Regions from separate parts of the Paenibacillus sp. JNUCC31 genome, predicted to be linked through region 2. Evidence: riboswitches for the same ligand, from Rfam matches in the RefSeq annotation. Region 2 holds a riboswitch; the other holds the start of a gene.

Region 1 (12,261 bases), 960 kb from region 2:
CGCTGAATGCAACGCAAAATTATAGTGTGCTGATGCGTAAAGGGGCCAAATCCAATGAGCTCCGTCATGAATTGCAGATGGCAAAAGAAGTAAAAGCCCCGGTTAAAGCAGGTCAGAGTGTCGGCAAGCTTGTTGTGTACCAAGGCAATGAAGTGATTAAGGAATTCGACATTCAGGCACCGCAGGATGTGGCCAAGGCAGGCTGGTGGAAGCTGTTCAAACGCACAACCTCTACACTCTTTGATTAGAGCTCCCATATGCAGATCAGTTCGGTGACTGAACATATTTTGTAGTTAAATAGGGGTTTTCTTCTAGTTTTGTCGGGGGGCAGGAAAAGCCTTCGGGAACGTAGAAATCCTTGTTCAAGACAGGGAGGAGAGTGAGCAAACGTGAACTTGCATGTGGAAATGGAACATCACCGCGGGATTCTGATTGTGCGATTATCCGGGGAGCTGGATCACCATACAGCTGATATGGTACGGATGCAGATGGATGAAGCTATCCAGCGCAGACAATGCGAGCATCTGGTACTCAGCCTGAAAGATCTGCAATTCATGGACAGTTCGGGATTGGGTGTTATTTTGGGAAGATACAAGCTCATTAAGAATAAAGGCGGCAAGATGGTTGTCTGTGATGTCAATCCGCCGGTGTACCGTTTGCTGGAAATGTCGGGTTTGTTCAAGATTATGCCGATTTACGAAAATGAGGGAACTGCTCTCTCAGGTCTGGAGGTCGTCTCATGAATGAAGGAACGGGGACAAATTTCATGAATCTGCAATTTGCGGCCAAGTCGGAGAACGAATCGTTCGCACGGGTGACCGTTGCTGCTTTCATCTCCCAGCTTGATCCTACAATGGACGAGCTTAGCGATCTGAAGACGGTCATTTCGGAAGCAGTGACCAACAGCATCATCCACGGTTACAACAACAATCCTGAAGGTGTCGTGTCCATTCAAGCCCAGATTCGGGATGACATGATTACGATCATTGTGGAAGACCGCGGTGAAGGCATCGAAGATCTTGAACTGGCTAAACAGCCACTGTATACGTCCAAACCCGAACTTGAGCGCTCGGGCATGGGCTTCACCATTATGGAAAACTTCATGGATGAATTCGAAGTCAGCAGTGAGCCCGGCAGAGGCACCTCCATCAAGATGAAGAAGAGGATTGAATCCAAGAAAGCATTGTATAATTAGGGGTTGGTGGTCTTATGGATGCTGAAGTGAAACAGTCTTCACAGACCTATTTGGACGATGCCGAAGTCAAACGGCTGATTGCGCTCAGTCAGTCGGGTGACCATGTCGCACGGGATACGCTGGTGAACTGCAACATCAGACTCGTCTGGTCCGTCGTACAACGTTTTATGAACAGGGGATATGAGCCGGAAGATCTGTTCCAGATTGGTTGTATTGGGCTGCTCAAATCGGTGGATAAATTTGATCTCAGTTACGATGTGAGATTTTCCACCTATGCAGTACCCATGATTATCGGAGAGATTCAGCGTTTCCTGCGAGACGACGGTACCCTCAAGGTCAGTCGTTCACTCAAGGAAATGGCGAATAAAGTCCGCAAGAAAAGGGATGAGCTGTCCAAAACACTGGACCGTCTTCCAACGATCAAGGAAGTGGCTGAAGAGCTGGGGGTGACTCCGGAGGAAGTCGTATTTGCGCAGGAAGCGAACAAACCGCCGACCTCCATTCATGAGACGGTGTTTGAGAATGACGGCGATCCGATTACACTGATGGATCAGATTGCCGACGAATCTCAGGAACGTTGGTTTGACAAGCTTGCGCTGAACGAAGCAATCGGCGGTCTTAGTGAAAGGGAACGACTGATTGTGTACCTCCGGTACTACCGGGATCAGACGCAATCCGAGGTTGCCAGCAGGCTGGGCATATCCCAGGTGCAGGTGTCACGGCTGGAGAAAAAAATACTTCAATCCATTCGCGACCAGATCGCGCAGTAATTTTGGATTGCTGACCACATTATTGGTGCTGAATTTCCAATATACGACAACTAACAACCTTCTATCGCGCTTGAATATGCGGAGAAGGTTATTTGTCGTTAGCCTTTACGGATCGGCTCCGATTCGACTGCAACAGTAATATCAATCCAATAATACATACGGTCCCCAGCCACTGGAAATAACCGAAAGGTTCATGCAACCAGACGACTGTTGCTCCGACGGCAGCAAGCGGCTCGGCACTTCCAAGCAGACTTGTTTCTTTTGCGGTCAGGCTTTTAAGACTCTCAATATAGAACCAGAATGCAATCATTGTTCCAAATATAATAGTAAATATCAAATATCCATAGGTTTCCATACGCAAGCTGGCAAAGTCCATTTTCCAAGGTGGGTGAATGAGACTCAGTGCAGCCCCACCGATGATCATTGCCCAGCCTACAACAACGAGTGAGTCAACCTTTTCAATAAGCTTCACGGCGTAGAGGGTATAGAAGGCAGCTGCAACTCCGGATAACAGCCCCCACAATACTGCGGGTAACGCCACAGACAATTGGGAGAGAGAACCATTTGTAAGCAGAAAAAAACACCCGCTTAGAGCCAAAATCGCTGATGTAACATCTTTTCTGGTCAAGGCAGCCTGTCTTCGCCAGATCATATACACCATGATCATCACTGGTGACAAATATTGAAGTAATGTAGCTACCGCGGAGTTGCCATGTTGAATGGACGCCATGTACGTATACTGAACAGCCAGCATCCCGAATAAACCGAAAATGATTAGCTGCAGGGCTGATTTACTGCTTTTCCATATATCGAAAATTTGTGTGCGCCTCGGTGTAAAGGATTGCACGCCAAGAAGCAGTATGCCGGCAATCAGCAGTCGTACCGTTACAAACCAGTTGACTTCGATTCCGTATTGTTGAAACAGCTTCTGTGAAACCGTTCCACCAATGCCCCAGCATATTGCTCCTGTAAGAACGAAGAATATGCCTGATTTTCTAGAATTTTGAATAGGTATTATCATGGATAGTTCCCCCGCCTTAAATATAAGAATAATGATATATTAAGGTGAAACAAGCTATAATAATATCAATATCGCACAGATAAATATAACTATATTGAGATGATAAAATATGATTAAGTCAGAATTTAAAATGGATCAGAACCGGAAGGAACTGACGGATCATCGTACGGTTACTTTGCCTGTAGCTTGTTACGAAACCACAATTGTACGGCATGTTCATGGTCACATCCCTTTGCATTGGCATGATGAATTGCAATTTGTTTTGATTGTCCAGGGTAAAGCTCTTTTTCATGTGAATGATCAAAAGATCGTTGTGTCACAAGGTGATGGGTTGTTTATCAACAGTGGTTCCATGCATATGGCAGAAGATCATGGTAAGAATGATAATTGTATTTATCTCTGTTTGAACCTGTCACCCCATTTTGTCGTACCTTCCGAGTTATATGTGAAGTATGTTCATCCCTACATCTCAGCCACTAATTTACCTTATCTTCTGATCAAAGGGGAACTACCTTGGGGCGCTCATGTTCTGAACGCCATCCGTCATGTTAAAAAGGATCTGGATGAGCAGCTCCCGTTGTACGAAATAAATGTGGCTTCACACCTCTTGACGATGTGGAAACATCTGATTACCAGTGGCTACGTGCTGGAATATGATCCTTCAGAAATCACCAAAAGCAGGCGAATGAAGGACATGGTCGAATGGGTTCACATGCACTTTGCCGATCCCATCAAACTGGAGGACATTGCAAGGGCAGGTCAGTTAAGCCGCTCGGAAACATGCCGTTATTTCAAACAAATGTTGAAGACAACACCTTTGCAGTATGTTATCGATTATCGCATTCGAAAGAGTGTGGAGCTGTTACAGATCCAAGAACGCAGCATTACCGAGATTGCTTATGAAGTTGGTTTTAATAGCACAAGTTATTTTATTAACCAATTTCGCAAAATCATGAAAATCACCCCGTTAAAGTTCAGAAAGGAATTGGAGTTAAGGAATAAGGAGGGTATTGAGCGATGAAATAAAAAAGAAGGTATTGTTATCCGTCCTGCTAGCTATTACCGGTTTTGATTTCGAGCTGACTCTCTAATTTCAGCTAAGTCGCTATAATAGCGGCTTTTTTTTATCTCCTACTACCGCTCCCAGCATAGTTATTGCAGACCTTTGGGAAAAATGGAGACCCGTGCAGCGGAGGGATGGAATCGGACTAAGGAGCGAAGCGTTCGCCTTTAGCACCGGATTTCCTCCTTGATAAAGGAGATTCAAAGAAATCTGGGGATAACAGCGACCGAGGCCGATCCATCCCGAAGTGCCCGCAAGGTTCATACAACCTTTTTCCAACAGAATGTAATAAATTTGCACATTCTTCAAATACTAACCTAAATTACGCAGTAAAGGAGTGTTTCGGATGTCCATGACACCCACTCCAACGGTCTACGTTCGCTTGCGCAGTCGTATTCGCATCCAGAGGGGGCGGGGCGTCAAGCTTGGGGATGTGGCTCATCTGCTAACCTCTCCAGAGGAACAGGAAGGGAGGCTGCTTGAGCTTGAACTGCTGCGCCCCGGACCGGAGGACGGAAATCTGATCCTCATTGACATACTACAGATTATTCCCCAGATCCGTATGGCTTTGCCTGGTGTCACTGTTGAATTAATCGGATCGGGACATACACTTGTTGAGGTGATTGCGGGAACTGGCAAGGCATCCATATCATTGTTCATTCTGGTATGGTTGCTGCTATTTTTCGGATCAGCCCTGACCATTATGAATTTTCATGCAGACGTAAACATGCAGGAAGTACAGATTCGAATCGTCGAAATGATTACAGGACGCCGTGATGAGCATCCCTATTTGTTCCAAGTGGCCTATTCCATTGGGATTGGATTTGGTATGGCTGTGTTTTTCAATCATTTATTCAAGAAAAAATGGAATGAAGAACCTACCCCTTTGGAAGTGGAAATGTTCCTATACCAGCAAAATGTAGACAAATATGTAGTGATTGAAGAAACCGAACGTATGCATGAAGAGGAACGCAGGGAGATGAATGCGGATGAGCGTTCTTAATGGAGCGATCAGTATCGTGCTGGGTGTTGCGGGGGGAGTCGCCGTAGGAAGCGGTGTGATTGCGCTTATTCTCGTGCTCGATATGATTCCCAGATTGGCGCAGCTAACACGTTCCTATGATAAAACCCATTGGTATGAAGGGGCATTGATTGGCGGTTCGCTGATCGGTACCGTTGCGGATTTCTGGCATTGGAAAGTGCATGGCGTGTTGCTGCTCAGCCCGATCATTGGATTGTTTTGCGGTGTGTTCATCGGTCTGCTCGCTGCCGCACTCACAGAGGTATTGAATGTGCTGCCTGTACTCGCGAAACGTTTGGGCATGAAATCTTATTTATTCGGACTATTGCTCGCCATGATTTTGGGGAAAATGACTGGTTCGCTATTTGACTTTTTTGTATATCAGCGTTAAATCGTGTTGGCCAAAGGAGGCTGGGAAATGGATGTAAGACCGGACAACGACGGGCGTAACTCCGACGAATCAATGTCGGAAGAGATGGTGAACAAATCTGATTATGAAACCCAGAAGGAGGAAGAGAAGAAGGCATACGAAAAAAAGAAACAAAATGAAATGTCGGACAGTATTGAGGAATCGGTAGAATATTGGCAGGGAAACGATGATATCTCCCCGAGCATGAGTGAAAACAAATATACGCTGCAGCAAGTATTGGGTCTTGGTGAATCCTTCGATGTCAATATGAGAGAAATGGTTATGGGCGGAAAGCATGTGGGATTGCTGTTATTAACTGGTTTTGCGAAAGATGAGATTCTGCTTGAAGTGTTAAAACGGTTAACCTATCTTACACCAGACCAGGTATCAGGACATGCACTAAAGTCATATTTTGATTGTTACATCCCTCATATACAGGTTGAGCGAGTAGAAAAAATGAGTGCTGTAATTAACAAGGTTCTCACGGGTATGAGCGCTTTGTTTGTTGAAGGGGATCGTTCCGTTATTATTATGGATACGCGCAGTTATCCAGTGCGTTCACCGGAGGAACCTTCGCTGGAACGAGTGGTGCGCGGCTCTAGAGACGGTTTTACCGAGACACTCCTGACGAACGTTGCGCTAGTACGTCGCAGAATACGAGACCCTGGATTAAAATTCGAAATTATGCAGGTCGGTCGGAGATCTCAAACGGATGTCTGCGTCGTCTATATAGATGATATCGTGGATAAGGTTCAGGTGGATTCGGTTCGCGAGAAAATTAAACGAGTGAATATCGACGGCATTCCTGCTGCTGATAAGCAACTTGAAGAAGCGATCATTAACAAGGGCTGGCACCCATATCCGTTGGTTCGTTATTCGGAACGGCCGGATGTGACGGCTTCTCATCTGATTGAAGGGCGAGTTGTTATCTTTGTAGATACTTCACCCAGTGTGATGATTCTGCCCACGACTTTTTTTGACCTGTGTGAACATGCAGAAGAGAACAGACAGACCGCCTTTATGGGAACCTATCTGCGCTGGGTACGTTTTGGGGGCATTTTGATTTCGCTTTTCTTGTTACCTTTGTGGTTATTGATGGTGATTGATCCGGGGATCAAGCCGGCTGGAATGGAGTTCATCGGTCCTCATGAGAATGCCAAGCTTCCGCTGATTCTACAGTTCCTGCTCATTGAGTTCGGGGTCGATTTATTGCGGATGGCGGCTGTTCATACCCCCACACCACTCGCTTCGGCCATGGGCTTGATTGCCGCCATTCTGGTCGGTGATATCGCTGTGAAAACAGGTTATTTTGTGAATGAAGTTGTACTTTACATGGCTATAGCTGCGATTGGCATGTTTGCAACTCCCAGTTATGAGCTTGGTTTGGCGAATCGGCTAGTCAGGTTGTTTTTGCTAGTGGCAGTAGCGATATTCAAGGTTCCTGGATTCGTTGTTGGAACCACGTTCATTATAGTGGCCCTTACGTTGCATCGCTCGTACAACTCTTCTTATCTCTGGCCATTCATACCGTTTAATGCAAAGGCATTGGGCAACTTTTTGTTTCGTTTGCCTTTGTTGGAAAATAAAAAACGTCCATCAATCAACAAGACGCGTGACAATACCAAAATGGACGATGACCCTGACGGAGAATTGCGAAAAAGTAAAAAACACAAATGATCAGTTGAAAAATCCATTCTTCTCATTCACTAATTTGATATACTGGTGTAAAATCATTGGAATAACAGCTGTTCCAGTATATAAAAAGTGAGGAATGCAGAATATGTATTTACATGGTACAAGTAAAATAAATGCGCAAGGACATTTGGAAATTGGTGGCGTGGATACAACGGATATGAAAGAACAATTCGGAACTCCACTCTACGTTGTGGACGAGCAACTGGTTCGCGAGCGCTGCAGAGAGTACATGGAAGCATTCCGTGCTTCCGGACTGGGCTTTCAAGTTGCTTATGCAAGTAAAGCATTCTGCGTAATGGCCATGTGTGCTCTTGCTGCGGAAGAAGGACTTTCATTGGATGTTGTATCCGATGGTGAATTATTCACTGCACTGCAAGCTGGCTTCCCGGCAGAGCGTATTCACTTCCACGGCAACAACAAAACACTGGAAGAAATTGAAATGGCGCTTGATGCTGAGATTGGCTGCTTTGTTGTGGATAACTTTAATGAACTGCACCTGCTGCAAGCCGTAGCGGCAGACAAAAATCGTAAAGTAAACATTTTGCTTCGTGTGACGCCTGGTGTTGAAGCGCATACGCATGAATATATCTCCACAGGACAAACCGATTCGAAATTTGGATTCGATATCGGGAACGGAACTGCATTCGAAGCGATTGAACTTGCTTCCAAGCAGTCGAACTTAGTTTTACTCGGTGTGCATTCACACATCGGATCGCAAATCTTTGAAGTTGAAGGCTTCCAAATGGCCATTCAGCGTGTTGCAGAGTTTGCAGCTGATGTTCATGAGCGTCTTAACGTTGCTTTCAAAGTGGTTAACCTGGGCGGCGGCTTTGGCATTCGCTATATTGATGGAGATACCCCGCTTGAAGTTTCACAATACGTAAAAGCCATCACCGATGCGGTTAAAAATCATTTTGCCCAAATCGGCTATGCCGTACCTGAGATCTGGGTTGAACCAGGCCGCAGCATCGTGGGTGAAGCGGGAACAACACTCTACACCGTTGGAACAAGCAAAGACATTCCAGGGGTTCGTAAATACGTGGCTGTTGATGGCGGGATGACAGATAATCCGCGTCCGGCACTGTATGAGTCCAAATATGAAGCAGTACTTGCCAATCGTGCGAATGAGGCTGCTCAGGAAACGGTATCGGTTGCTGGTAAATGCTGTGAGAGCGGCGATATGCTGATCTGGGATCTGGAACTGCCCAAAGTACAAAGCGGCGATCTGCTCGCAGTAGCATGCACAGGCGCGTACAATTACTCCATGGCAAGTAACTACAACCGGATTCGTCGTCCGGCAGTAGTATTTGTCAAAGACGGTCAAGGGGATGTTGTGGTACGCCGTGAGACGTATCAGGACATTATCCAGAATGACCTCGTTCCTGAGCGTATTGCTAAGCAGCCTGTAACTCGTTAATTCGAGAACGATGCTGAATTGTTAATAAAGAAGACAAAAAAGGAGTGCTCCTTTTTTGTCTTCTTTGCATCTATAAGGCTGGATTTTTTAAAAAATCTTGCTGATTATTTTGCGATCCATCCATTTTCGGTGTACACTAAGAAAAGTGCTATAAAGCTTGACCCAGGGTCAATGCGTTCTGGCACCATTAACGATGGTCAATACGAAAGGAGTCATTTACATATGGCGAAACAAGCGAAAATCAAAATGGCAAACGGCGGAGAAGTTCTGATCGATCTGTTCGATCAAGAAGCGCCAAACACAGTAGCAAACTTTGAGAAACTGGCTAACTCCGGTTTCTACAATGGTCTTACATTCCACCGTGTTATTCCGGGCTTCGTTGCTCAGGGCGGATGCCCTAACGGTACCGGTGCAGGTGGCCCTGGCTATACAATCAACTGTGAGATCAACCCGAACAAACATGAGCGCGGAACATTGGCTATGGCACATGCAGGCCGTAACACAGGCGGAAGCCAGTTCTACATCTGCTACCAACCGCAACCACATTTGGATGGTCAACATACTGTATTTGGTAAAGTAACCAAAGGTATGGAGTTCGTAGATGCTTTTGAAGGTAAAGACAAAATGGAGACTGTTGAAGTTGTAGAAGCTTAATCAGGATCTCTGTAAGGAAACCGTTTCGCTTTGGCGAGACGGTTTTTTATTACACTTAGCTTATTAAAAGTTAGTATGTGACAAAAAGGAACAAAAAATAATTGATTTTTTGACATTAAAGTGCTAACATCCAATTAATAACGAAAGCGAATCCTTCAGGGCAGGGTGTAATTCCCTACCGGCGGTGATGCAGTCGTGTGAGGATGTCAATCCAGCACGAAGTGCAAAGTCCGTGACCCGTCTGCCCGTGGCAGATGGCTGATCTGGTGTAATTCCAGAACCGACAGTATAGTCTGGATGGGAGAAGGAGAGGGTGCAGTCCTAACGGGCCGCATTCCGCAGTATTGTTGCTGTACAGTTTTTGACGAATTCATTTTCTGTGCAGGGAGAAATCCGGTTACATTCGGAAATCTTCATACATATGCCACATCATAGAAGCTCTTTACCTGTAAATGAAGTTCATTAAGGTATGTGTCTGCTTTCACTTGCCTGAAATGAAGTTTTTGGGCGAAGTGTTTTTGGTACTGTATCAATAGTATTGCTGATGACACATGTCTCTCATCATCCCCATCGAACGGATTGTTCGACGGGGATTTTTTAATAGATATGGAACATGCCTCTCTGTTGGAAGGGAGGTCAATACAATAACTCAGATTTTAACCGTGGGGTGAACGGATTGGAAATGATTAATGATGAATTTTATATGGCGCTGGCGTTGGATATGGCAGAACGGGCACAAGGACAGACAGGAATTAATCCGGTTGTAGGTTGTGTCGTTGTGAAAGAGGGGCGTATCGTAGGCCTGGGAAGTCACCTGAAACGGGGGACGGGCCATGCAGAGGTACATGCACTGAATATGGCGGGCAGCGATGCTGAAGGCAGTACAGTGTATGTTACACTCGAACCTTGCAGTCACTATGGTAAGACCCCTCCTTGCAGCGAACGTCTCATTCACGAGAAAGTGAAACGTGTCATTGTATGCTGTGAAGATCCGAATCCGCAAGTTTCCGGCAGAGGCATCAGCATGCTGCGCCAACAAGGGATTGAAGTTGAAGTGGGTGTCCTCCGTGAGCGCGGCAGACGGATGAATGAAAAATTCATTAAATACATTACAACAGGTCTTCCCTTTGTAACTTTAAAGACGGCTACTACTCTTGATGGCAAAATCGCTACTCGTAGCGGTGACAGCAAATGGATCTCTAACGAGCCGGCACGCGAGATTGTGCATGCTCTACGTCATCGTCATCAAGGAATTATGGTTGGTGTGGAAACTGTAATTGCTGACAATCCGGAGCTGACCACTCGTCTGCAGGTGGAAGGGATCAGCCCGGTGCGGATCGTTGTGGATTCCAAGCTGCGTCTGCCTGTAGGCTCCAAAATGGTTAAGGATGGCCTAGTACCAACTTGGGTGCTTACAACGGATGAAGCAAGCACTGAAGCAGCTGAGCGTTTGGAAGCATACGGTGTGGAGATTATTCGTTGTGGACCTGGACCGCGTGTAGATTTGCTGAATGCACTCAGCAAGCTCGGTGAACGTGAGATTGGTTCAATCCTGCTTGAAGGCGGAGGCACACTGAATGGGGCTATGTTGGAAGCTCGGTTGGTAGACCGACTGCTTATGTTCATTGCTCCGAAAATTGTCGGAGGATACGATACACCAGGCAGTTTCCGCTTCGAGGGTGTGGAGCGCATGAGTCAGGCCATTCAACTGCATCAGCTGGAAATTGAGCAAGTTGGAGATAATATCAGCATTGGCGGAATTCCGGTTTGGCCAGAATAAATACATTTATGTTAACGAAATAAATAAAGGAGGCGGCAGCATGTTTACCGGTTTGGTGGAAGAAGTCGGTCAGATCCGGCGCATAGGTCGGAAAGGCGAAGCGATGGTCCTGAATATCGGAGCTTCCGCCATCATGAATGACTTGAAGATTGGCGATAGTGTTTCTGTAAACGGGGTATGCTTAACTGCAACAACCCTGGAGGCCGGTGGGTTTACAGCTGATGTAATGCCCGAGACATACCGCCATACCAATCTTAGTCAATTGCAATCCGGCAACAAAGTCAATTTGGAGCGAGCCATGCTGTCTGGTGGACGTTTTGGCGGACATATCGTTCAGGGTCATGTAGATGGCACTGGCGTTATTGGCAGCATTACACGTGACCAGAATGCGATTGTTTTCGAGATCAAACCTGATGATACGCAATTGTTTAAATATCTGATACCCAAAGGGTCCGTAACCCTGGATGGAATTAGTCTAACAGTTGTGCATACTTCACAGACTGCATTCACTGTGTCCATTATTCCACATACCATTGGTGAAACGGTATTAAATGTCAAAAAGACGGGTGATACCATCAATATTGAATGTGATATTTTGGGCAAATATGTGGATCATCTGCTGCACTACGGTAAGGGACATCAGGAGACTGGTGCAGGCAAGCCGAAAAGTATCAGTGAGGATTTCCTAGCTAATCACGGATTTGCTTAACTAATTGTTTGAATACAAATATAATTTGAAATGGAAACTGGAGGGGGACTTATGTCAGGAGAACAATCCATTCTGAACCCTATAGAAGAAGCGATCTATGATTTAATGCGGGGGAAACCTGTCATTGTGGTAGATGATGAGGACCGGGAGAATGAAGGCGATTTTATCGCATTGGCCGAGAAGGCTACACCGGAAGTAATCAATTTTATGATTACCGAAGGCAGAGGTTTGGTATGTGTTCCCATCACGCAGCAGCGTGCGGACGAACTTAATTTGAAACCAATGGTTCAACAAAATACGGACTTTCATGGAACGGCATTCACCGTTTCGGTAGATCATAAAGATACGACAACTGGCATCTCGGCACATGAACGTTCCATAACAGTGAAGGGCTTGATCGATCCAGAAGCGAAAAGTGGAGATTTCCGCAAGCCGGGGCATACGTTCCCGCTTATCGCGAAAGACGGGGGTGTCCTGCGGCGTGCCGGACACACGGAAGCAGCTGTGGATCTCGCTATTATGTGCGG
Region 2 (12,261 bases):
ACACTGTGGGAACAACATGTTTACTGGACGAGATTAACGGTGAATAGTATCGTCGATGAGCTTGATAGTGTCCAACACACAACCGAAAGACTTCTTCGGAACCCTAGTGATTTTGCGACTGTTCTGGCACCGATTTACGGCATAACTATTGCCAATGGATTTGAAAAATTGCTCAGAGATCATCTATTGATCGCAGCAGAACTTGTCACCGATCTGAAGTCAGGCAACTCTAACGCAGCAAAAGATGCTCAGAAAAGATGGTACGCCAACGCGGATGACATTGCAGATTTTCTTGGCAGAATCAATCCATATTGGTCCAAAGAAGAATGGCAACGTATGCTTTACGAGCACCTAAGACTTCTTAGTGAAGAGGTTGTTACTCGTATAGCGAAAGACTATACGAGTAACGTCGCAATAAGTGATCCCATTGAACAACAGGCATTAGAGATGGCTGATATGATGACAAGCGGAATTGTTCAACAATTCCCTCAGATATTTCTTAGTTAATCTAATGTTAATCGCGATGTTCTCAGTTTCACTACTATCCACCGACACAGGGATGATCAATCAGATGCTTGGCCTGTTCGGAGTCGAACCGATTTCCTTTTATAACGAGCCGGGATACTGGCCTTGGATTCTGGTGATCATGAAAATATGGCAGGGTGCCGGCTTCGGTTCCATCGTCTATCTGGCTACCATTACGGGAATCAATCCGGATATCTATGAATCCGCTTCCATTGATGGGGCAAGCCGTTGGCACAAAATCCGATTTATCACATTGCCTTTGCTGAAGTCGACGATCATTTTGATGCTGCTGTTGGCTATGGGCGGTATTTTCTATGGCGATTTCGGTATGATCTATGCGCTGGTTGGGCGAAACGTGGCGTTGTACCCCACAACGGACGTAATCGACACCTATGTCTATCGCGCCTTGATGGATCTGGGGGATATGAGCATGGCGGCCGCTGTTGGTTTCTTCCAATCCCTGGTCGGGTTCATATGCAGATCGTCTAAAACTACTGAAAGTATTGCCATAGGGAGAGAATAAATTTGTACAAAAAATAGAAGGAGAATCCGATTAAAAGTACTCCTGCGAGTGCAGAGACAAGCTGGATCATTTTCTGACTCATCATTTTTCGTGTAACAGAAACGATGGTGAGCAGGCCCAGATCATGTATGAGAATGCCGCACAATACACCCAATGCCGCAATGACAAAACTCAATTTGCCTGCTGAATGATATGAATCAGACAACACGACTCCGAATACGGATATCCAGAAGATTAGATTCCCCGGGGAGATGGCAACCAATAACCCGTTCCGGTATGTTCTCCAAAATGATTTTTTGATTTTATCATCAGTTGTCGTTATATTCAGTTCTGCATTTCGAATCGAATCATAACCCAGATAAGCCAAAAAACCAGCACCTGCAAGCCATAATGGAATCTGGATATAAGGGAGCGATAACAGGGAGGCAAACCCGAAATACATTGCAAGAATTAAACTCATATCTATGGTCATTCCACCAAGACCGACAGCCCAACCATGACGGAATCCGTTTCTCAATCCCTGTTTGGTCATTTCAACGGTGATCGCTCCGACAGGCATAGCGATGGCAAGACCGATTAGTATGAATTTTAGATAGATTTCCATAGTCATTTCCCTTTCATTTGAGATGAGATTCTGCATAATCTAGGGGGTTGTCCACTATAAGTCACGGCTTGTACATCAAAGCAAGGATTTACCGATCTCAGGTTGATTGAGGTAAACAAAACTAAATCCCAGGTTTATGTATTTCTCCGACCTTGAAGTTGAGTGCGCTCCTCCCATAAACTGATGGTATACAGCTTATTCGGAGGAGAGCCCTTTTAGAATGCGGCTTTGTACTAACCCTTAATTTTATCCAGCGGAAGTGAACGCAGAAACGGACAAGCAGAGAGAGAGGTATCATCATCTCGCAAAAAATACTGTTTATACTCCAGATTTCCCTGAGCTCCATATGGTTTGAGTTCAGGATGGGCAGGGACGGTGTCGTACGCGGCTAATCGTTCACGAATTTTTGGTGCGATGGCTGCTGCTTTTTGAGGTTGTGCATTCCATATATCGAGCACCCAACGTGGTGTCATCGCCAACATGAAGTAAGGGAAATATCGACTCTGACGTGAAGTATGGGCAGGCGTACCGCAATAGACGAAATAACGTTCGTCACTGAAACAGAATTCCCACATGGGTTGCTCCGGATCTTCAGGAATACCTTCTGGCCAAGATTTGTCGTCCAAACTTCTCATCTGACTTAGTAAACTCCAGAATAGTTCTTCATATCGTCTGACATCGAGGATCTCTTGCTCCTTTTCGAAAAAGACAACCAATGATGAATATTGACCAAAGGAACGCGAAGATTGACCATATTCCTTAATGATATTCGATAATGTAAGGCCGGCGGATTCGCTTCCAGGGGAAGCAACAAAACCATATCGGAGGTGACCCAGAGCAAAGGCTTTTGTAGCCGGTATGCAGGGGAACCGGGCTTCTCGATTACTCATTTTGGTGGAAAATAAATGATATGCATCTCTCTTCCAGGCCTCAAGATGAACTTCTTCATTCTCCATTTCACAAGATGAAAACAACAACGACATGAGCAGTCCTCCTTTACCTATAGGATATAACCCAAGGGCAAAATGGTGACAGTCCACATGAGTTCCTTCAAAAAAGAAACATCAGCGCAAAAATTACATAAATTCATGCTAATCCTCCATTCTTAAGTTTATTGCTATTCTAGCTTCTACGATCTTCCTGATCATCATGCAATTTTTCTTTCAAAGCAGTAATTTTCGAGGTAATGCAGGGGTGAACGGTGCACCACTGGATGAAGTGGTCAAACTAAGTCTTTTCCTATAACAACAAAGTTAAACTAAAAAAGGAACCCTTTTTAATATAAAAGGATTCCTTTTTTAGTGTTTTCATGCAGCTATTGGGGGCGATGCTGATTCGAATAAGTTCCGAATGATTGGCCCGCAGAAATATTGGGGTTGTTGTTATATGGCTGTTCTAAGTAGGAAACTTGCTGTGTAGAGGTATTGACAATTTGTTGTGCAAGATTGGAGATTTGTTGCAGTTGCTGTATGGCTGTCTGGTGTCCTTGCAGAGCTGTTTGGATGATATGCGCAGCTTGTTGCTCCCGTTGTGCCAACTGTTCGAGTTGTTGAGCGTTGCTCTGTTCTTGTCTCAGAAGTTGTTGATATTGCATTGAAGCCTGTTGTGTCTGTTGCGTGAGCTGTTGCGCAAGTTGAGTGATTTGTTGGGTCTGTGAGAATTGATTCATGTGTAATAAACCTCCTGTATGTGTTGGATTTACCTGTTGTAGTATGCAATGAGCTCAATATAAATATTCAAACATCCAATTTCCATGAAATCTGCTATGCTCTACAAGCTGCATCTTCAAGTCAGGACAAATGGATGAACATGTTTAACTCTGAATTGGGAAGGCTACCTAAAGAAGCCTAAAATGATACAGAAGAGGAATGACAACATGAGCAAAGCATCAACACGTTCAACAGAAGAAAAGAAACTGAAATGGTGGCAATTAAGTCTGCTGGGTGTGGCGGGCACGATTGGCACCGGATATTTCCTGGGTTCCAGCCTGGCCATCTCTATTGGAGGACCGGCTGTATTGCTAGCCTATGTCTTTGCTGCTTTAGGTACATATGTAGTTTTTGATGCTTTGGCGAGAATGACTTCTGATCACCCGGAACAGGGGTCCTTTCGTTCCTATGCGAAGAAAGCGTTTGGAAGTTGGGCTGGGTTTGCCAGCGGTTGGATGTACTGGTTCTCGGAGCTACTCATTATGGGAAGTCAGCTAACGGCTTTGTCCATCTTTTCTCGCTTTTGGTTCCCATCGGTTCCACTATGGATCTTTGCTGCGGGATTCGGTATTTTAGGGCTGTGCATTGTGTTCTTTGGTAACAAAGGATTTGACCGGGTTGAGAATGTGCTGGCCATTATTAAAATCGCAGCAATCATCATGTTTTTGGTTATTGCTGTCGCACTTCTGGCAGGGTGGATTGGGGGAACGAAGTACGAGCATAAAGTACCAATGGACATGGAGACTATTTTTCCAAAGGGTGGAATCGGCCTGTGGTCTGCATTTCTTTTTGCGTTCTATGCCTATGGAGGGATTGAAGTGCTTGGAATTATGTCCTACCGGCTTCAAAAACCGGAGGATGCCCCGAAGGCCGGGAAAGTCATGCTCATTGCGCTATCAACAGTATATGTGGTGTCCATTGGACTCACGTTGGTCATGGTTCCGTTGAAGGCATTCAATCCCAAAGAGAGTCCATTTGTGCTGGCCCTAAGTAGTGATCATTTGGCGTTTGTTCCACATTTGTTCAATGGTGTACTGATTGTGGCTGGATTTTCGACGATGACGGCTTCTCTCTACGCCGTAACCTCGATGATCATTACCCTGGCACAGGAGAGAGACGCTCCGCAGTTATTCTCTCGAAAATGGAAGAAGAAGTATCCGTTAAGTGCCCTCTCCCTCATTGGTTGTGGGTTAATTGGTACCATTATTATGTCTCTATTACTCCCAGGAAAAGTATATGAATACATTACGACTGCAGCAGGTCTGATGCTTCTGTATAACTGGTCGTTTATTTTGCTATCCTCCGGCAGACTGCTGAAATCAGGAAAGTTCGATTACGTCAAGCGATGGATCGGATTATTGCTAATCGCAACTGCGATAACGGGGACGCTTTTTCATACACTCAGCAGACCAGGATTCTATATAAGCTTACTGCTTGTCTCTCTGATTGCCATTAGTGATGTCATTGTACAGCGTACTCGCAAGAAAAAGTCCACGACTAAAACATCCAACACCCTAACGGAAGAAGAGGACGAAGATGAACACGTCGCAAAGGATCTGTCGGGTTATCACAGCACAGGTATTCGGTTACGCAAAAAAAAGCAAACTTAAATAAAGAAAAGAAATTGGAGCCAAAAATGACTGCACCGCTATAAATCAACAATTGGTTCATAGGAGAATCATTCACAGCCTTAGCCAGAACAGAACCGTAAATTCCAGAACATGAACAAAATTCTTTAAAGTGCATTTATAGGACACATAGGAAGCGGTTACAAAAAGCAGTGTGAAGATTCCTAAAAGGAAATGAAGGCCATATGCTGGTCATAAAGAGTCCCGCATGAGTATTATTCACATAGTATTGAATCAAAAAAACGACTCATTCAGACACTGAGTCGTTTTTTGATAACCAATGTAGTTGTCACATCTCATCCAGCAATTTCAAGCCGTATCTGACTTCTCCAAAAATAGGCTATTGAACTATTTATCGCTCGATTTCCCATCCAGATCATGGTGAAGTTCTGTGGCAGGGATAACAGGTTCATGAATCTGTCCCTTTGGGACAGGATTGGAGATGTATACATAGTCCCCGGTTCCATCAGGAGCACTTCCTGTCGCCCATAGCCCTTCACTGGATTCAGTTCCCTCGGACAAATTCCAGAACTCATATGCCTGTGGCTGAGATTCTTGTTCTGCCTCAGGAGGGAAGGAAGCAGGAACAACGACTCCGTTCTTTTCCTCCAGTTCCTGAATGGCTGCCATCCATTGATACTGATGATAGCGGTCGCGTGCCAGCATTTTACGGAAAGTTGCCCGAACGCCCTCATCGGTTGTCATATGGTACAGCCTTGCTACCTGAAGGCGGCCCTGACTTTCGGCATGAAGGTTAGAGCGCATGTCTGCAAGCAAATTACCGCTTGCCACGATATAGGCTCCATTCCACGGAACACCGTTTGAGTTGGTAGGTAAACAACCAAGACCACTGACCAGCAGATGTTGCGGATTAATACCACCCATAATGGCAGCTGTCACAGGATCTTCAGCAGCTTTTTGCTGTTCGGCAGGTGTTGCACCATCGAGTAACTGGCTAATTAATGAGCAGAGCATCTCGACATGTCCAATTTCTTCGGTGCCAATATCCATGAGCATATCCTTATATTTTTCCTCACCTCGACAATTGAATCCTTGAAAAAGGTACTGCATCATGACTGTCATTTCGCCAAATTGTCCTCCCAACACTTCTTGAACCTGACGTGCAAACATGGGATCAGGACGATCTACTTTGACTTCAAATTGCAACTCTTTCTGATGTCGAAACATGTGAACCCCTCCATATGAATATCTATTAAATTCAAAATAAATTCAAAATTAATTAACCTGATCATAGGAAATTAAACAGAAGAATAAACAAAAAAGACCAAGAAGAAGAATCGACGATTCTTCTTCTTGGTCTCATAAATTCACTACAAAATGAGTTAGGTCACCAGACTTTAGTTACTCCGAATCCGGTCTTTTAACTTGAAGCGGTGGGGGAATAAGCCAGCCTTTTTCTTTGGTCAATTGAAGAATTCGAACCCCTAAAGCCGTTTTGGTTGCATGATATTTGGCGAACAGAGCACCGATATCTTCTCTGATTGATTGACCCATCGTTTGGCTTGCAGCAACCAGACCCAACGATGTATCTGCTGCCACTATTGCAGCAATCTCTGGATCCGTGAATCTTGCGCCTGCCGGAATATCTTCCAACTTAACAGGAGGTCTTTCCGGAAGCGTTGGAGCGGGAGCGATGCCATTCTCGGTTAATAGCGCATCGCATTCTTTAATTTCGAGTTTGGCCTGGTCGATCAGGTCATCCAGAATTTTTTTCAAGTCTTTGTCTCCAGCATGGTTCGTGAAGGCTTGGTAGCAAGATACAGCGCCTTTGGCTACCATGGAACATTGCCACACACTATAGATTTCTCCATAATGCATAGGCTCATTTTTGGGATTGCCGCTTAGAATACCCATGATTGATTTTCCTCCATTAGGTTGATTTTTCACCGACTTATGATCTCCTATATGCCAAGATCTTATACGTAGGAAAGAAAGGGTAGGGTATCTTAATCTTAAAATTAACGTCATAATTATTATGTAAACCATTACTGAGATCTATTCCTTTTACGATTTAAAATTAAACAAGCCAGCAGTACAGGTCTGCTGGCGAGATCGTGGCGTATTGAGTATTTATGCTGGAAACAACGGATTTCCGTTCATCCCGATCCAGAGTTCTGAGGCTTCAAGCTGGCCAGCCAGATGGAGCAGCCAATCTTCACGTCCTTTGGTCGCCATCACTTGAACCCCCATGGGCAAGCCTTCTGCAGTTGTATGAAGTGGTACACTCATAGCAGGTTGTCCTGTGAGATTGGCGAGTTGAGTGAACGGTGTATACGTGAGACTGGGCTCAAACATCTCGTATATTAATTGCTGCTGCTCGTTATTGTTCAATTCGCTGATGCGCATCAGGTTCTGAATCTGTTCGTCATGAGGCGTCAATTCTCCGACCTCGGGCGCAGGAAAAGCATTGACGGGGGTCACAAAGAAATCATAGCGCTCAAACAATGTAGACATCTGAGCTGCAGCAACATCCCATTCGGCGAGACTGTGTACGAATTCCGCAGCAGATACTTTTTTGCCGGCTTCAGCCAGAACCCAGGATTCAATCTCCATGTCATCCGATGTTAGCACTCTGCCCATGGATCGCTCCATGGAAGAAATCATCGCAGCCATTTCGCCGCTATTCATCATGTAATAGTTCTCCATCAGCTTGACTCCATTGACCGGACTAAGCATTTCTTCAACGTGATGACCTTGTTCTTCCAGCCAGCGAATAAGCTTGTAGACGGCTTCTTTGGCTTCTTCACTAACAGGTGTGTCTACGGGTGAATCTGTCGTATATGCAATCTTCAGTTTACGTTGATGTGGATAATTCATATCAGCAAGGTAGCTCCCTGGGAAAAGAGGAGTATGAAACGCTGCCTCAGCCTGAATGACTTGCAGCGTATCAAGCAGCGCAGCACTGTCCCGAACAGAACGGGATAGGGCGAAGTCAATAGATGCCCCCTGCCATTGACGGCCAACACCGGGGCCCACGGGTGTGCGCCCACGGGTGGGCTTTAGTCCAAACAACCCGCTGAAGGAAGCGGGAATGCGGATTGAACCGCCGCCGTCACTGGCCCCGGCTAGAGGAACAATGCCTGAAGCTACAGCGGCAGCGGCACCCCCGCTTGAACCGCCGGGTGTGTGATGGATATTCCAGGGATTCCGACTTGGGCCATGCAGGCGGGGTTCGGTAATATTTTTCAAGCCAAACTCCGGTGTATTGGTGTGCCCTATGATGATAAATCCTGCTTCACGGAGTCTAGTGACATAATTCGAATTGCGGATTGCGCGATGCTTGCTGAACAGTTGGGAGCCTGAAGTCAGGATTTCTCCCTCCAGGGATTGAGAAATATCTTTTAAGAGCAGGGGGACGCCGGCGAATGGTTGTTCCCCCGGACGAACAAGGCCTGCTTCCCGACGTGCTCGTGTCTCATATGTACGTACCACCGCATTAACCTGAGGATTTACTTCTTCCATGCGTACAAACGCCGCTTCCAGTAATTCAACGGGGGAAACCTCCCGGGATCGAATCAGTTCTGCCAAACCTACGGCATCGTAGGAAGTATATGAAAATGAAGACATGATGATCGTTCCTCTCTGAATATAATTCATCTATATTATCCATATCTCATCGTACCATTGCAGTTGATAAAAACATACAGAAAAAAAGAATCTGAGATTAGTTCATATACTCATATATCGAAAAGCACCGTTCATCCATTCGGACGACCAGTGCTTTTGTCTTTAGCTTTTACTATATTTACGTTCTATATATGATGCATTCAATCTGTACGAAGCTTTGGTGCAGCGTCAGCCGGAGTCGATGAGCGTTCCTGCTGTTTGGAGATGGCGAACAGCGCAACCCAGATGAGAATGAATCCAACCAACTGCTCCCAGGTAATCAATGTACGGAAAGCAATCCAGTTAACCAGCACCCCAGCCATCGGGAAGCTAAGTTCCGCGAGCGTGGCAACAGAGGCTTTGGTGGAAGAAAGCCCTTTGTAATATAACAGAAGACTCAGTAACCCTGGCAACAATGCCTGGCCCAGAATATTGAGTGCCACAGCTGCCTGTTCGCCTGTTCCGGAAGGGAAGGTCCATGCAGCGCCCTCGTTCCATGTCATAAAGATCAGCAGTGGCAAGGCTACGACAAATCGCAGGGAGGTGACCGTTTCATAACGGGTTTGTCCCAGCATCAACCTGCCCATAACAGTTGAACCTCCCCATAAGGCAGCAGCGCCCAGCGAGAGCAGACTGCCTGCATGAACCCAGTTGTCCCAGTTCCCAAGAGGAAGGGTGAATCCGAACGTCAGTAGATATGTTCCTGCAAGTGCAATGATAAACAGTCCGCCAAAGCGACGTGGTAATGTTTCCTTCAACAGCAGCTTTGCCAGAACAATCGCAAATAGCGGCTGCATCTTTTGCAACAATAAAACGGTGTTGGGATCATTATGTGTGAGCGCTAGTGTGAATAATACCGTGGCGAGCGCTGATCCACCCCAGGAGATAAAAATCACGGCAATCCAGTGGCGGGCACGCAGGTTTTTCAGATCGGCCCGAAACTTCCACAGCACGGGAATCGCCACCAGGCTGACAATGATATGTTCCACAAGCACAATCTGAGTGGAAGTCATCGTTTTGAGCAAAATAATGCGGAATAACGGATCTACACCCCAAAGGGCAGCGCCGAGAACAACCAGCCAAAATCCGGTATTACTTCGTTCCTTACGATAAATTGTTGATGCAGATTGGGTCTTTTCCATATTCAGGACTCCTTCGTCAGAACACGGAATCTTCAGTTGGCAAAATCGACAAAAGCCCCCGTTTTGGTATACACCAAATAAACGGGGGCTCAATCATGGACATGTCGTAAGGAAATAAGACTTCCCGTAAAGGCATGCCAATGTGTTGATCTTCTCTCATCCGGACTGTACCGTCGGCCTTGGAGTCACACCAAGTCAGTCGCTGAATATGCAAAGTCTGTTCAAACAGCGAGTCGCGGGCTGGTTCTATAAGAACATCACCGCCGGTCGGGAATTGCACCCTACCCCGAAGATCCTATTCAATTATATAGTGTATTGAACAAGCTGTAACATTAATAAGTTCATCTTATTCCTGTAAGCGCTAGCAGTTCAAGTGTTTTTTTAGAATATAATATTCCAACTTCCTTGTTGCCTACGCAGCAGTACAATCTGGCCAGCATGATAGGCATCGTGTAGGACCCAGCGGGCAAGTGCATGTGACCATTTTTCATCGGAGTTCATGTAAGGAGCTTCGAGATCGGATTCTTGTAATGTAGCAAGCTGATCACGGAGCTGCCCTGCTAATTGAGTTGTGTCTTGCATAAGTTTACTCCAGCCTTTGATATCGGAAGGGTCCCCGGGATCACCGAAGGTGGACTCATTGTTTTCGGCAGGTGTACCAGAGGGGGTTACACCCTGAATGCGATTCAACAAGCGTTGATTATAATAGTACATATGGTTAACCAACTGCCAGATACTTAATCCACCGGATGATGGAACCCAGGCTGCTTGTTCAGCAGTTAGTCCTTCGAGCGCCTTGGATAAAGGCACAATCCAATTACATTGATCCCAGGTGTCATCTTTCTGAATGAGCAATAGATCTTTTGCCGTTGTAGTCATTGATTTTCCTCCCTAAAATGAATTTCGTAGTAACTAGCTAAAGTACTTGAATGTGGTTACAATTAATATAACCCAAATTTGATTGGTTGTAACTATCTTTATTCATTTAAATGGTTACATTTTAGTGGAGGTACGTATGGATAGACTATGGACTGATTTTGTGAATAGTGATTATCATGACTGGCGTGGTGGGGATCGTTCGGAGGACAGGCTTGGCAAAAAAGAGTGGCAGCAACGTTTTCTGGAACAATGGAAAATGAGCGCATCTATACCCGCAACTCCTGAAGAAGAGAGTGTCATGAGAATTTTCAGAAATGAATTGCAGACGCTTGCGACTCGTTTATCTGCCGGAGAATCTTTAACAGACAAAGATCAAAAATGGCTTAACGGCAAGATGGCTGAAGGACAGGTGATCCGAAGACTGAACTCTGCAAATGAAGGACTCGAACTTTCGCTAATTCCTGTACAAGGTCATTGGCAGCAGGTCATGGCAGAGGTCGCTGCTGATTTTGCCATCACCGTGGTTGAAGGGGATGGGGGAAGAATTCGGATCTGCGATAATACGGATTGTCGCTGGATTTTCTATGATGATACGCGCAGTCGCACCCAGAAATATTGTGATGATAAGATGTGCGGCAATTTAATGAAAGTTAGAAGGTTTCGGGCGAAAAAGAAGGTGGCTCAGCAGAAGGAGTAAGATGATGTACCAGAAAGTAAGGTTTTTTGTTCGTTAAGCAAGGAGAACACTTGAATTGAGCCAGAAACATGCTGGAATGGAAATATTCAACTTCAGAAATTGAATATTTCCATTAGTTTCTATATAATGTATATGTACTTAAAATATTTCAGTTTGTTATTCAGGTAATAACCGTATTTCAAGCGTATATCCAACAAAAAAACAATGATTGGAGATGTGTCTTGTGAGGACAAGTTATCTACTGAAGAACGGTTGTGTACTGTCTATGGATTCGTCGGTGGGTCAGTATAAGAGGGCGGACGTTCTGATTGAGGATTCTCTTATTACTGCCATCCAGCCCGACCTGAATTGTACGAAAGCGGAAGTGATAGATGCATCAGAGATGATCATACTCCCTGGATTCGTCGACACTCACCGGCATATGTGGGAGTCGCTTGTCAAAACAGCGGGCACCAATTGGTCACTGCCGGTCTATCTGCAAAATCTCTACTATGGAGCGATGGGAAGCAAACTCCGGCCACAAGACAGCTATATCGCCAATTTGCTGGGTTCTTTGGAAGCGCTTAATGCTGGAGTGACCACGGTACTTGACTGGAGTATGCCGTATTCCCCAGAGCACACAGATGAACTGATTCGCGGACTTCAGGATGCGGGCATTCGATCGGTTTTCGCTCATGGCGTACCGGGGGAGACACCCTACTGGAACAGAGAAAGCCATCTAACCTACTCGAATGATGTGAGAAGGGTCAAGGAACAGTATTTCTCCTCACAGGATCAGTTACTTACGTTCGGTCTTGCCATTCGTGGTCCGGAGTTCAGCCATTGGGATACCACTGTGAAGGAAATTCAGCTGGCTCAGGAACTGGATGCGATATGTTCAATGCATGTTGGATTTGGCAGCTGGGGATCTGTAGATCGTTCGGTGAG

Evidence for each region. Region 2 has a riboswitch for FMN ahead of JNUCC31_RS32080 (DMT family transporter). Riboswitches for the same ligand answer to the same signal wherever they lie in the genome.
Region 1: another riboswitch for FMN. It lies ahead of ribD (bifunctional diaminohydroxyphosphoribosylaminopyrimidine deaminase/5-amino-6-(5-phosphoribosylamino)uracil reductase RibD); the one in region 2 lies ahead of JNUCC31_RS32080 (DMT family transporter).

The regions. Positions count from the first base shown of each region.
Region 1 covers NZ_CP062165.1:731,357-743,617, reverse strand. Annotated here, with positions in the region: gene JNUCC31_RS03140 (D-alanyl-D-alanine carboxypeptidase family protein) at 1-248, shown strand, start outside; gene spoIIAA (anti-sigma F factor antagonist) at 390-743, shown strand; gene spoIIAB (anti-sigma F factor) at 740-1,195, shown strand; gene sigF (RNA polymerase sporulation sigma factor SigF) at 1,210-1,965, shown strand; gene JNUCC31_RS03120 (DMT family transporter) at 2,054-2,986, opposite strand; gene JNUCC31_RS03115 (AraC family transcriptional regulator) at 3,096-4,007, shown strand; gene JNUCC31_RS03110 (stage V sporulation protein AA) at 4,396-5,052, shown strand; gene JNUCC31_RS03105 (stage V sporulation protein AB) at 5,033-5,461, shown strand; gene JNUCC31_RS03100 (spore germination protein) at 5,489-7,156, shown strand; gene lysA (diaminopimelate decarboxylase) at 7,260-8,591, shown strand; gene JNUCC31_RS03090 (peptidylprolyl isomerase) at 8,814-9,245, shown strand; FMN riboswitch at 9,393-9,558, shown strand; gene ribD (bifunctional diaminohydroxyphosphoribosylaminopyrimidine deaminase/5-amino-6-(5-phosphoribosylamino)uracil reductase RibD) at 9,922-11,025, shown strand; gene ribE (riboflavin synthase) at 11,066-11,734, shown strand; gene JNUCC31_RS03075 (bifunctional 3,4-dihydroxy-2-butanone-4-phosphate synthase/GTP cyclohydrolase II) at 11,786-12,261, shown strand, end outside.
Region 2 covers NZ_CP062165.1:7,320,733-7,332,993, forward strand. Annotated here, with positions in the region: gene JNUCC31_RS32035 (acetylglutamate kinase) at 40-507, shown strand; gene JNUCC31_RS32040 (ABC transporter permease subunit) at 512-1,048, shown strand; gene JNUCC31_RS32045 (LysE family translocator) at 1,017-1,652, opposite strand; gene JNUCC31_RS32050 (YqcI/YcgG family protein) at 1,886-2,635, opposite strand; gene JNUCC31_RS32055 (AMP-dependent synthetase and ligase) at 2,968-3,321, opposite strand; gene JNUCC31_RS32060 (amino acid permease) at 3,529-4,971, shown strand; gene JNUCC31_RS32065 (manganese catalase) at 5,338-6,177, opposite strand; gene JNUCC31_RS32070 (DUF3231 family protein) at 6,352-6,864, opposite strand; gene JNUCC31_RS32075 (amidase) at 7,081-8,577, opposite strand; gene JNUCC31_RS32080 (DMT family transporter) at 8,778-9,758, opposite strand; FMN riboswitch at 9,903-10,056, opposite strand; gene JNUCC31_RS32085 (DinB family protein) at 10,140-10,637, opposite strand; gene JNUCC31_RS32090 (CGNR zinc finger domain-containing protein) at 10,774-11,334, shown strand; gene JNUCC31_RS32095 (amidohydrolase family protein) at 11,549-12,261, shown strand, end outside.